3 regions of the Exiguobacterium sp. s166 genome follow, and region 2 is predicted to be linked to each of the others. Evidence: riboswitches for the same ligand, from Rfam matches in the RefSeq annotation. Region 2 holds a riboswitch; each other region holds the start of a gene.

Region 1 (3,274 bases), on a different contig from region 2:
TACCAAAAGGTGTTTGGGCCGGCCTTGCAGCCCTGTTAGGGACACAAGCGACATGTTTGTTCCTTGGTGCACGGAAGACAGGACGAAATCCGTGGGTCTGGGGAGGCGCAGGACTGATTCAGTTCCCGCTTCCGGCGATTGCGTATTTCATTCTCAACCGCCAAGACCAGAAAAAATAAGTCAAAACAAGACCTATCGCAAAAGCGACGGGTCTTGTATTTTTTACGAAACATTTTTTTTACGCACATCAGCTGTTTTTCGACGTGGGAAGCCGAAGACGATGGCAAGAGATCCGCAAACGAAAAGCAGGAACGGATAAAACAGATAGGGAATCAGTTCCGGGGAAGCCGTTTTCGTTAATTCCGCTGCAATCAGCAACTGGGCTCCGTACGGGATGATTCCTTGGATACCGCACGAGAAGATATCGAGGATACTGGCGGATTTCTTCCGATCAATATCATACGTATCGGCGATTTCCGCAGCGAGTGGTCCGGCGACAAGAATCGAAATCGTATTGTTCGCTGTCGCAAGATTCGTTGCACTGACGAGTGCCGCCATACTGAATTCCGCGCCGCGGCGTTGTGAGATTTTCCGCGTCAGGGTTTCTTTCAGATAAGCAATCCCGCCGTTAAAGGTGATCAGGCTGACGAGTCCGCCCATTAATAACGTCAAGATCGAAATTTCTGCCATCCCCATCAATCCTTCAGACATCGACAGGACGAAGCCGCTTAAGCCGAAGCTTTCGTCCATCATACCGATGATACCCGTCAAAACGGTTCCGCCGACTAAGACGAGGATGACGTTGACACCAAACAAGGCGAGGACGATGACAGACAGATACGGAATCAATTTATAAAACTCAAACGCTTTTGCTTCGACGACGTCTCCTGTACCTGAGACGAAAGCCAAGATGATGACCGTCAGGATTGCTGCCGGCAACACGATCATGAAGTTGGTTCTGAATTTGTCGCGCATATTGGTTTTTTGCGTCCGGACTGCTGCGATCGTTGTATCGGAAATGAATGACAGGTTATCACCGAACATTGCACCGCCGACGACAGCTGCCGCGGCAATCGCAACATTGACACCTGTTGCTTCATGAATTCCGAGAGCAATCGGGGCAAGTGCGGCAATCGTACCGGTCGAAGTCCCCATCGCCATCGAGATGAAAGCAGCGATGATAAACAACCCACTCATTAAAAGAGAAGGCGGTAAAAATGTCAGCGACGCGTTGACGGTCGCTTCGATGGCGCCAATCGCATCGGCCGTTCCGGAAAAGGCACCGGCAAGTAAGAAAATAAAGACCATGATCATGATGTCCGGATTTCCGGCACCCGTTGCAATCCGTTCCACGGTTTGATTGATGCTACCTTTCGTTGTGACCGCCGCAAAAATCAAGGCAATCAAAGCCGCAATCAGAATCGGGAATTTGTAGAAATCATCGTAAAAAATACCGGCACCGATAAAAAGAACTAAAAAGACAAGTAACGGTAGAAGTGCCCATTTGTTCGGTATAATCGTCTCGTTCATAAAACCACTCCTTTTCTACAAGTACAAAAAAAGACTCCTTCGCAAGAAAGAAGGAGGTCTTTACTGAAAAAGACGCTCTTCTTATCTCTCAAGCCGCAGCTTGCTGGATTTGGCACAGTACGATTTAATCGTCCGCTGCCGAAACATCATCGGGCCAGTCCCTCCGTCTCTCGCGATAAAAAGAAGTCATTTAATTGTCTGAAATACGTTTTCTACCGTAACGTATCTTTTACTGCATGTCAACACTACTTCACTGAAGTGCTTGTTTGAGCGTCGTCACATTTTCATTCATCAAGTCAAAATACGAGGCATTCTGCTGTTCTTTCGTGACGGACTCCAGGTTGTGGATCGTAATCGCTTCGGCTCCGATTTCCTGTTGGATGACGCGGGCGACTTTAGGAGAAACCGTCTCCTCGAAAGCGATATACTTCAAGTCATGCAATTTGGCTTCTTTGACGAGAGCAGCCAGTTGCTTTTGGGAAGGCTCGTCCGACGGAGAGATGCCGGCAATCGGCAATTGCGAGAAACCGTATCGTTCGGCTAAATATCCGTAAGCGGCATGCGTGACGAGCAATTCTTTTTTCGAGCCCTTATCGACAGCCTGTTGCAGATTTTGATCGAGCTCATCTGCCTGCGTATCAAATTCAGCCAGGTTTTTTTCAAACGTCGCTTTTTTATCCGGTACTTCTTTTGCCAGTGCCGTCGAAATCGATTGGGCCATCATTTTGGCATTGTTCGGATCGAGCCAGACATGGGGATCGTATTTGCCGTGATCATGTTCTTCTTCCGCGTGTTCGTCAGCATGATCATCGTGTCCTTCATGTTCGTGAAGCGTGGCGTTGGCTTCGAGTAAGTCGATTCCTGTGCTTGTCTCGACGAAACGGACATCATTGCCTTTCAGACTGGCTTTGATTTTTTTCGAGTACGGTTCAAGCGTCGTACCGGTTAAGAGGAACAGATCGCCTTGTGTGATTTCTGTCAGTTGTTTAGACGTCGGCTCGTACGAGTGCGGATCGGCACCGGGAGGGACAATCATCTTGACGTCGATATCTGTTCCGCCAATTTCCTTGGCGATTGCCGCAGTAGCGAATGTCGATGTATACACCCGAAGCTTTTGATCGGTCGCATCTTGATTGGATTCGGAAGAACCGCAGGCAGCAAGAAAAGCAGCGCTGGCAAAGGCAACCGTGAAAGCTGAAAGTAATTTTTTCATATGAATAAACCCTCCAAAAATTATTAAAACGTAATTATTCCGATTTGAACCTTTTCACTATAACGAATCCAAAACGAAGCGTCAAGTATAAGTCGGGGAAGACGTTCGGCTTCTAAATAAATCGGGTAGATGACTAATAAGAGATCAGAAATCGAGAGTAAGCTTTGGAGGTGATGAGGTGAAACGGGAAACTGCTTGGCTGATGGGAGGGGCGGCAATTTTAACGACAGCCGCAGCCGGAGCGAGCATCTGGAACAACTATGGTGCTTTATTACGATGGACGGAACCGGCGCTTCCACTGTCGGAAGTCCAACTCGCACCCCGGACGATTTTGTTTAAAACCGTTAATCAGAAAGAACTAAAGTTGGATTTATATTATCCGCCGGGTGATGGTCCTTTCCCGGTCGCGATTTATGCGCACGGGGGAGCCTTCGTCAGAGGGAACCGGGATGACGTCTTTTGTTTTACGCCAATCGTCGAGCGTTTCCTGGAACTCGGCATCGCCGTTTGCAGTATCGATTATCGCTTGTT
Region 2 (3,274 bases):
TGCCGGTCTCGTTTCCGGTTTGATTGATGATGTTCCGACCGTTGCGGAGCTCTTTAACCGGATGATGGATGATGCGTTCGGGCGAATCGAACGGACATACCGGGCCCTCCAGTGACGTGAATATAAGCGCAGCTGACCGATCAGGTCGGCTTTTTTGTGTTTCAGGACATTTGTCCTTTCAAAAGATCACAGAATAGGGTCTACTCGTAACTAGAGAAAAAGGAGGATGAAGATGCAAGGAGTCGTGTTTGCCTTATTCAGTGGATTGTTCATTGCCTTGCAAGGCATTTTTAATGCCCGGCTCGGTGACGCGGTTGGTCCATGGTTATCCGTGACGATCGTTCATTTCGTCGGTCTGATCGGCTGTTTATTAATTTACGGATTTGTCCGGGACCGGAAAATCGGCGGTTTTCGCACGTTGCCGCTGATTTACGCAAGCGGCGGATTGCTTGGTGTCCTGGTCGTCGTGACGGAACTGACGTCGATTCAATTACTCGGCATGACATGGGCGATGTCGCTGTTGCTCGTCGCCCAGATTTTGTGTGCCTTTGTGATTGATTTGAACGGCTGGTTCGGAGTCATTAAAAAAAGCAGTAATACAGGGCAGTGGGTTGGTGTCGGCTTGATGTTGACCGGCGTCTTGATTTTTTCATTTGCCTGAATGGAATATGAGGAGGAATTAGAATGGGACTCGGAATGTTTTGTGCCATCGTCGCAGGGATGATGATCAGTTTACAGACCGTTTTAAATGCACGGATGAGTCATGCCTTCGGTGCTTGGGCGACGACGACGCTAGTCTTTTTTGTCGGACTGCTCGGGTCGTTGCTCGCATTGGTTTTCTTTCGGGGCGGGGAGGTCGCGGCGCTTACAGAGGTCGAACCGCTTTATCTATTTGGCGGTTTCGTTGGTGTCGGGGTCGTATTTTGTGTCATGCGGGGAATTCAACTGCTGGGACCGTCGATTGCGATTTCCGTCGTCCTGATTTCGCAACTCAGTTTTGCGCTCTGTGTCGATGTCTTTGGCTGGTTCGGTTTACCGAAAGTCGAGTTATCGTTTGGTCAAATCATCGGCCTGGCCGTCATGTTGAGCGGCATTTTCGTCTTAAAACGTTATCAGGTCGTGGACGAGTCAAATCAAACAGATGAAATCAAAGCGATTTCTTAAAAACATCGTCAACCACTCAAAAGAGATCACGGCTTTCACGCAACTTTTACAGTAAAGTGCGTGAAAGGGTGATCTCTTTTAAAAGACGTTTCATTTAAATCAGACGGATACTTCTTCTTTCCAGGCGACGTCGATAAAGGCATCACGGCCGGAGGCTTTCCGGTCTTTTTTGTAGTGGGCCGGATTTTTTTTGTGGAAGTCCTGATGGTATTCTTCCGCCGGATAGAAAGCGTGTGCCGGTTCGATCCGGGTGACGATCGGTTGTTTGAAACGGTTTGTTGCAGCCAGCGCATCACGTGACGCAATCGCTGCAAGGCGTTGTTGTTCCGTATGATAAAAAATCGCCGGAGCATACTGTGTACCGCGGTCCTGGAATTGTCCGCCGGCATCGGTCGGATCCGTTTGAGGCCAGTACAGTTCGAGTAACCGTTCGTATGAGAACAGGGCCGGATCAAATGTAATTTCGACGACTTCGGAATGTCCGGTCGTTCCGGTTTTGACTTGCTCGTATGTCGGATTGTCGACATGTCCTCCTGTATAGCCGGATACGATACTGTGAATCCCCGGCAGTTCCTCAAATGGTGTCACCATGCACCAGAAACATCCTCCTGCAAATGTTGCTTTTTCCATGTCATCTCTCCCTTTCCCTTGGCTTCTTGAGCCGTCATCCTGTCATGTCTGACAGTGAGAAAACGAAAACGACTCCTTTGCTTGGTTGCAAAAGGAGTCGCCGCTTTTTATCAACCAAAGCTTTCGCTTTGCTGGTCGTAGCACCTTGCTATGCGCAGGTTGCTGGGACGTCATCGATCCAGATCTCTCGGTCCACTCTTGATAAGTGTTATATGAAGTTGATGTAAGTTCGTTATCATTGGGATGATAATACCATTCATAAAAGTGGAAAGTCAATCCTTATGTTTGCAGGGCACGAAGAACGGTCGCTCCTAACGTTTTCGCCCCGATCAGCAAGGACTGCTCATCGATTTCGTACTTCGGATGGTGTTGCGGATAAATCGTCCGTCCATCCGTCTTTGCAGAGCCTGTGAAGAAATAACTGCCCGGTACTTTTTCGAGGTAATAGGCAAAGTCATCCGCTGCCATCATCGGTTTCATCTCGCGAACCTGTGCTTCCGGTAAAAAGCCGGCCGCTTCCCGGACGAGCTGTGTTTCATCCGGATGATTCCAAAGCGACGGATAACCGGTCGTGAAATCAATGGAATACGTGGCGCCAATTCCAGCACACGTCGTTCGCGCGACGAGATCGACCTGTTGGCGTAACTGGTGCCGGAGCTGTTCATTGAACGTCCGGATTTCTCCGACGATCCGAGCTTCGCCGGTGACGATGTTCGGTGCCGTCCCGGCGTGGAACGAGCCGATCGCAACGATAGCCGGTTCAAACGGATCAACGCGCCGGCTGACGAGATGCTGGAGATTACAGACAAGCTGGGCACCGGCGACGAGCGCATCCTGTGTCCGGTGCGGCGCCTGGGCATGACCGCCTTGACCGTGAACGACGATCTCAAATTCATCGATGGCACATAATGTATGACCGCTGTGATAACCGATTGATCCGACCGGAAGATCATTTTCGAGATGCGTGCCGAAGATCGCATCGACACCGTCGAGACAACCGTCCTCAATCATCTGGATGGCACCGCCGGGGAACACTTCTTCACCGTGTTGATGAATGAAGACGACACTACCTGCCAGTTCATCCTGTATGGCATGAAAAGCAGCGGCCAGTCCGAGGACAATCGCCGTATGACCGTCGTGTCCGCAGGCATGCATGACGCCGGGGCGGATCGAACGGAACGATAACTCCGTCTCTTCCTGTAACGGTAACGCATCAAAATCGGCCCGGATGGCGATTGTTTTTCCGGGACGTGTTCCTTTCAGTGTCGCGACAATCCCGCTGCCGCCGACGTTTGCCCGGTACGGAATACCGAGTTCATCGTAAAAAGCAGCGATTTTAGCAGGAGTCCGCACTTCCTGAAACGATAATTCCGGATGGCGGTGAAAGTCGCGGCGTAAACGAATCATTTCGGATTCATACTCAGTTAAGTAGGTGAATAAATTTTCTTGCATCGAAATCATCCTTTTCGGTATGTCTTGA
Region 3 (3,274 bases), on a different contig from region 2:
AAGCAACCTGTCGTTCCTCCTGTACAAATCACTCCTGTCATCGAACAACGTTACGCCTATACGTTCGTCCGTGAATTAAAAGGTGGTTCTTTACGGGAATGGCCGAACAGTCACATCTCGGAAACAGAGATCCGGCAATGGAATCTCGAACATGGAATGGAAATCCGGGTCCAAGTCGTACATCAGGACGTACGCCGGACGACACTTGAAGTGATGGCTGTTGTCGCGACTGACCGGATGAAGCCACTGTCGGAACGAATCGTTTTTGAAAAATGTATCGTTAAAAACCACGGTATCATTGAATCGACGGTCGAAGGACCATTAAAGGATGAGACGGGTAAGTCTTTTTATTACGCCACACCGGTTGAAGACATGCGCTTTTTCCATCTGAAAGAAGGACAGCTCGTCGATCTCGTCATGTGGAAAGGTCGTCCGGAAACACTGACGATTGCCTGGAAATATGCGTTCCAATATCAAGAGCCGACGGTACAACTGTTGGAGACGTCAAACAATTCAACAGCACCAGTGCCACCATCAGTTGAAACAGCCAACGCCAGATCCATCGTCAAAAAGTCGGGACGCTATCTGAAGCAAATGAAACGAAAGCCGAAATTGAAACAAGAACGGAAAACGCGCCGGATTCGTGAAAAGAAATCCCAACCGTTGACACCACTCGTCACGACGTCCGTACCGGGGCAGCCCATCGACTTCGTGGATAAAAAACCACTTGATTTTGCACCGTTTGAAGGCATGCGGCTAGTCATCGTCGGCAATGAACAGCAAGCACCGGTCTACCGGACGTTTTTCGAAAAAACAGGAATCGAGCTGATTCATCTGTCGGGTGATGCCCAATCTGCGAAAAAGATTGCCAGTCTCGCGAAAAAGACCGATGCCATCGTCGTCGTCACAAGCCGGGTGTCCCATGCCGCTTCTGCACACGTCATCGCGCAGGCGAAGAAACATGATATTCCGTTTGCGATGGAACGGCTCGACGGACGACGTTCTTTGTATACGGCATGCCAGCGCCAACTTGAAAAAGCACGCTTAAATCAGTTAAAAACAGGAAAATCCTGAAAAAAGGTGAAACTCCTCTCTTCATGAGCCGTAAATAGAGATAGAACTTATTTTGAGGAGGATCATATTCATGTCATCACAATTAAAAAAATCAGCAAAGGAAGCATTAAGCGGTCGTTGGGGCTTTACGGTCTTGATGTTTTTATTATTCGCAATTCTGCAAGTCATTCCGGAACTACTGTCGTCTGATTATGACGAACCTTTCCAGACGATTGACTTCCTCGGATTGATTGCAACGATCTTATTACTCCCACTTGGTGCAGGATGGGTCTGGTTCTCACTTTCTATCGCACGGGGAGAACAAACAAAAATCAGTGATTTATTTGAGCCCTATAAATATTTCATAAAAGTTGTCCTGCTTTCAATCGTCCAATTTGTATTCTTGTTCCTATGGGCATTGTTATTGGTTGTACCGGCCATTATCAAATCATTTTCGTATATGTTGACTTACTACATTTTGCGGGATGAACCTTCGATTGGTGTATTGGAAGCAATCACCCGGTCACGTCAAATGATGGATGGACACAAAATGGAAGCTTTCCTGTTGATTCTATCGTTCATCGGCTGGTTTTTCCTTGGATTGATTACGATCGGAATCGGATTCTTGTGGATTATTCCTTACGTCAGCGTCACGCTTGCAAAATTCTATGATCGGATCCGCGGCAAAGAAGCACCCGTCGAACAATCGACGTTTGTTGCCCCATATTAAGACGAGGAGGATGAGAGCTTAGCTCTCGTCCTTTTTTTGAATATCTTTTTAATTCCGATTGGAAAACAAGGTTTAATGGTTGCTTTACTCTGCTAAAAAGTGTACGATAATTCCAATAATTCTTATCAAGAGAAGTCGAGGGAATGGCCCGAAGACACTTCAGCAACCCCGCGAGCAGCGGAAGGTGCTACTTCCTAAAGGAATCTTTTCCTTTACAGATAAGAGCAGACATGATTAATCCGTCGCTCTTTTCGATTTTCGAGAAGAGCGATTTTTTTTATAAGGGGGACATAACGGATGGAGTATGGATTTTGGTTACCGATTTTTGGCGGATGGTTACGAAATGTTGAAGACGAACAGATGCCGGCGACGTTCGATTATGCGAAACAGGTCGCGCAAACGGCAGAACAAATTGGTTTTTCAACGACACTGATTGCGGAGTTGAACCTAAATGACATCAAAGGGCTTGAAGCACCAAGTCTTGAAGCCTGGACGACGGCAGCGGCGATTGCCGCGACGACGGAACGACTGGAAATCATGACAGCGGTCCGTCCGGGTTTCCATAATCCGGCGACGACCGCGAAGATGGCAGCAAACATCGATCAACTTAGCAACGGGCGCTTTACGTTAAACGTCGTCTCTGCCTGGTGGGAAGAAGAAGCGCGGCAATACAACGGGATCTTCACAGCTCACGACGAACGCTACGCGCGGACGGAAGAGTTTGTCACGATCATGAAAGGATTATGGGCAGATGCTTCGCCGTACAGCTTCGACGGGAACTACTATACGCTCGAGAAGACGCAACTGCATCCGAAGCCGGTTCAACGACCGGGCATCAAGTTGTACGCAGGCGGGGAAAGTGAAGCCGGCAAACAAACCATTGTCAATCATTGTGACGCTTATGTCATGCACGGCGGAACAGTGGAAGAAGTGTCCGTTAAGATTGAGGATATGAAGGCGCGCCGACAAGCGACAGGGCAACCGCCGCTTGAAAGTTTTGGATTGGCTGCTTATATCATCTGCCGCGATACGGAAGAAGAGGCTATTCAAGAATGGCAACGAATTACGGACGTCAAGGAAGACAGTGCCGGATACGCCGGGTACGACGACTTCGTCAGCAAATCACAACTCGAACAGCAGGTAAAACGGAACGATTATTCGGTCTCGAACCGCGGACTCCGTCCTGATTTGATTGGAACACCGGAACAGATTGCGGAACGGATTCTTGCGTTTGAGCAGGTGGGTGTCTCCTTATTATTACTTCAATTTTCACCACAACTGGAAGAAATGGAACGCTTCGCGCGCGACGTCATGCCGCTTGTCGAAGAAAAACGAAAGGTAGGTCAAACCAAATGACAAAAATTCATATCTTACACGAAAACCAGGAATGGACGGACCATTTAATTAAACGACTCGAGGAACTGGAGTTGCCGTATGAACAGTGGCATCTCGATGAAGGACAGGTCCCGCTTGATGAAGTCCCGCCAGAAG

The links. A riboswitch is a leader RNA that binds a small molecule or an ion and turns the genes downstream of it on or off. The one in region 2 is predicted to bind S-adenosylmethionine.
Region 1: linked by a shared signal. The riboswitch ahead of KNP93_RS11330 (Na+/H+ antiporter NhaC family protein) and the one ahead of msrA (peptide-methionine (S)-S-oxide reductase MsrA) in region 2 are both predicted to bind S-adenosylmethionine.
Region 3: linked by a shared signal. The riboswitch ahead of KNP93_RS10645 (LLM class flavin-dependent oxidoreductase) and the one ahead of msrA (peptide-methionine (S)-S-oxide reductase MsrA) in region 2 are both predicted to bind S-adenosylmethionine.

Annotation. Positions count from the first base shown of each region.
Region 1 covers NZ_JACSMU010000004.1:233,742-237,015, forward strand. The annotation lists gene KNP93_RS11325 (hypothetical protein) at 1-179, shown strand, start outside; gene KNP93_RS11330 (Na+/H+ antiporter NhaC family protein) at 223-1,530, opposite strand; SAM riboswitch class I at 1,609-1,712, opposite strand; gene KNP93_RS11335 (metal ABC transporter solute-binding protein, Zn/Mn family) at 1,781-2,743, opposite strand; gene KNP93_RS11340 (alpha/beta hydrolase fold domain-containing protein) at 2,922-3,274, shown strand, end outside.
Region 2 covers NZ_JACSMU010000006.1:116,754-120,027, forward strand. The annotation lists gene KNP93_RS12865 (NAD(P)H-dependent flavin oxidoreductase) at 1-115, shown strand, start outside; gene KNP93_RS12870 (DMT family transporter) at 233-661, shown strand; gene KNP93_RS12875 (DMT family transporter) at 685-1,164, shown strand; gene msrA (peptide-methionine (S)-S-oxide reductase MsrA) at 1,264-1,794, opposite strand; SAM riboswitch class I at 1,899-2,002, opposite strand; gene KNP93_RS12885 (M20 metallopeptidase family protein) at 2,074-3,246, opposite strand.
Region 3 covers NZ_JACSMU010000004.1:93,664-96,937, forward strand. The annotation lists gene KNP93_RS10635 (DUF2325 domain-containing protein) at 1-1,074, shown strand, start outside; gene KNP93_RS10640 (DUF975 family protein) at 1,145-1,783, shown strand; SAM riboswitch class I at 1,903-2,008, shown strand; gene KNP93_RS10645 (LLM class flavin-dependent oxidoreductase) at 2,081-3,139, shown strand; gene KNP93_RS10650 (ATP-grasp domain-containing protein) at 3,136-3,274, shown strand, end outside.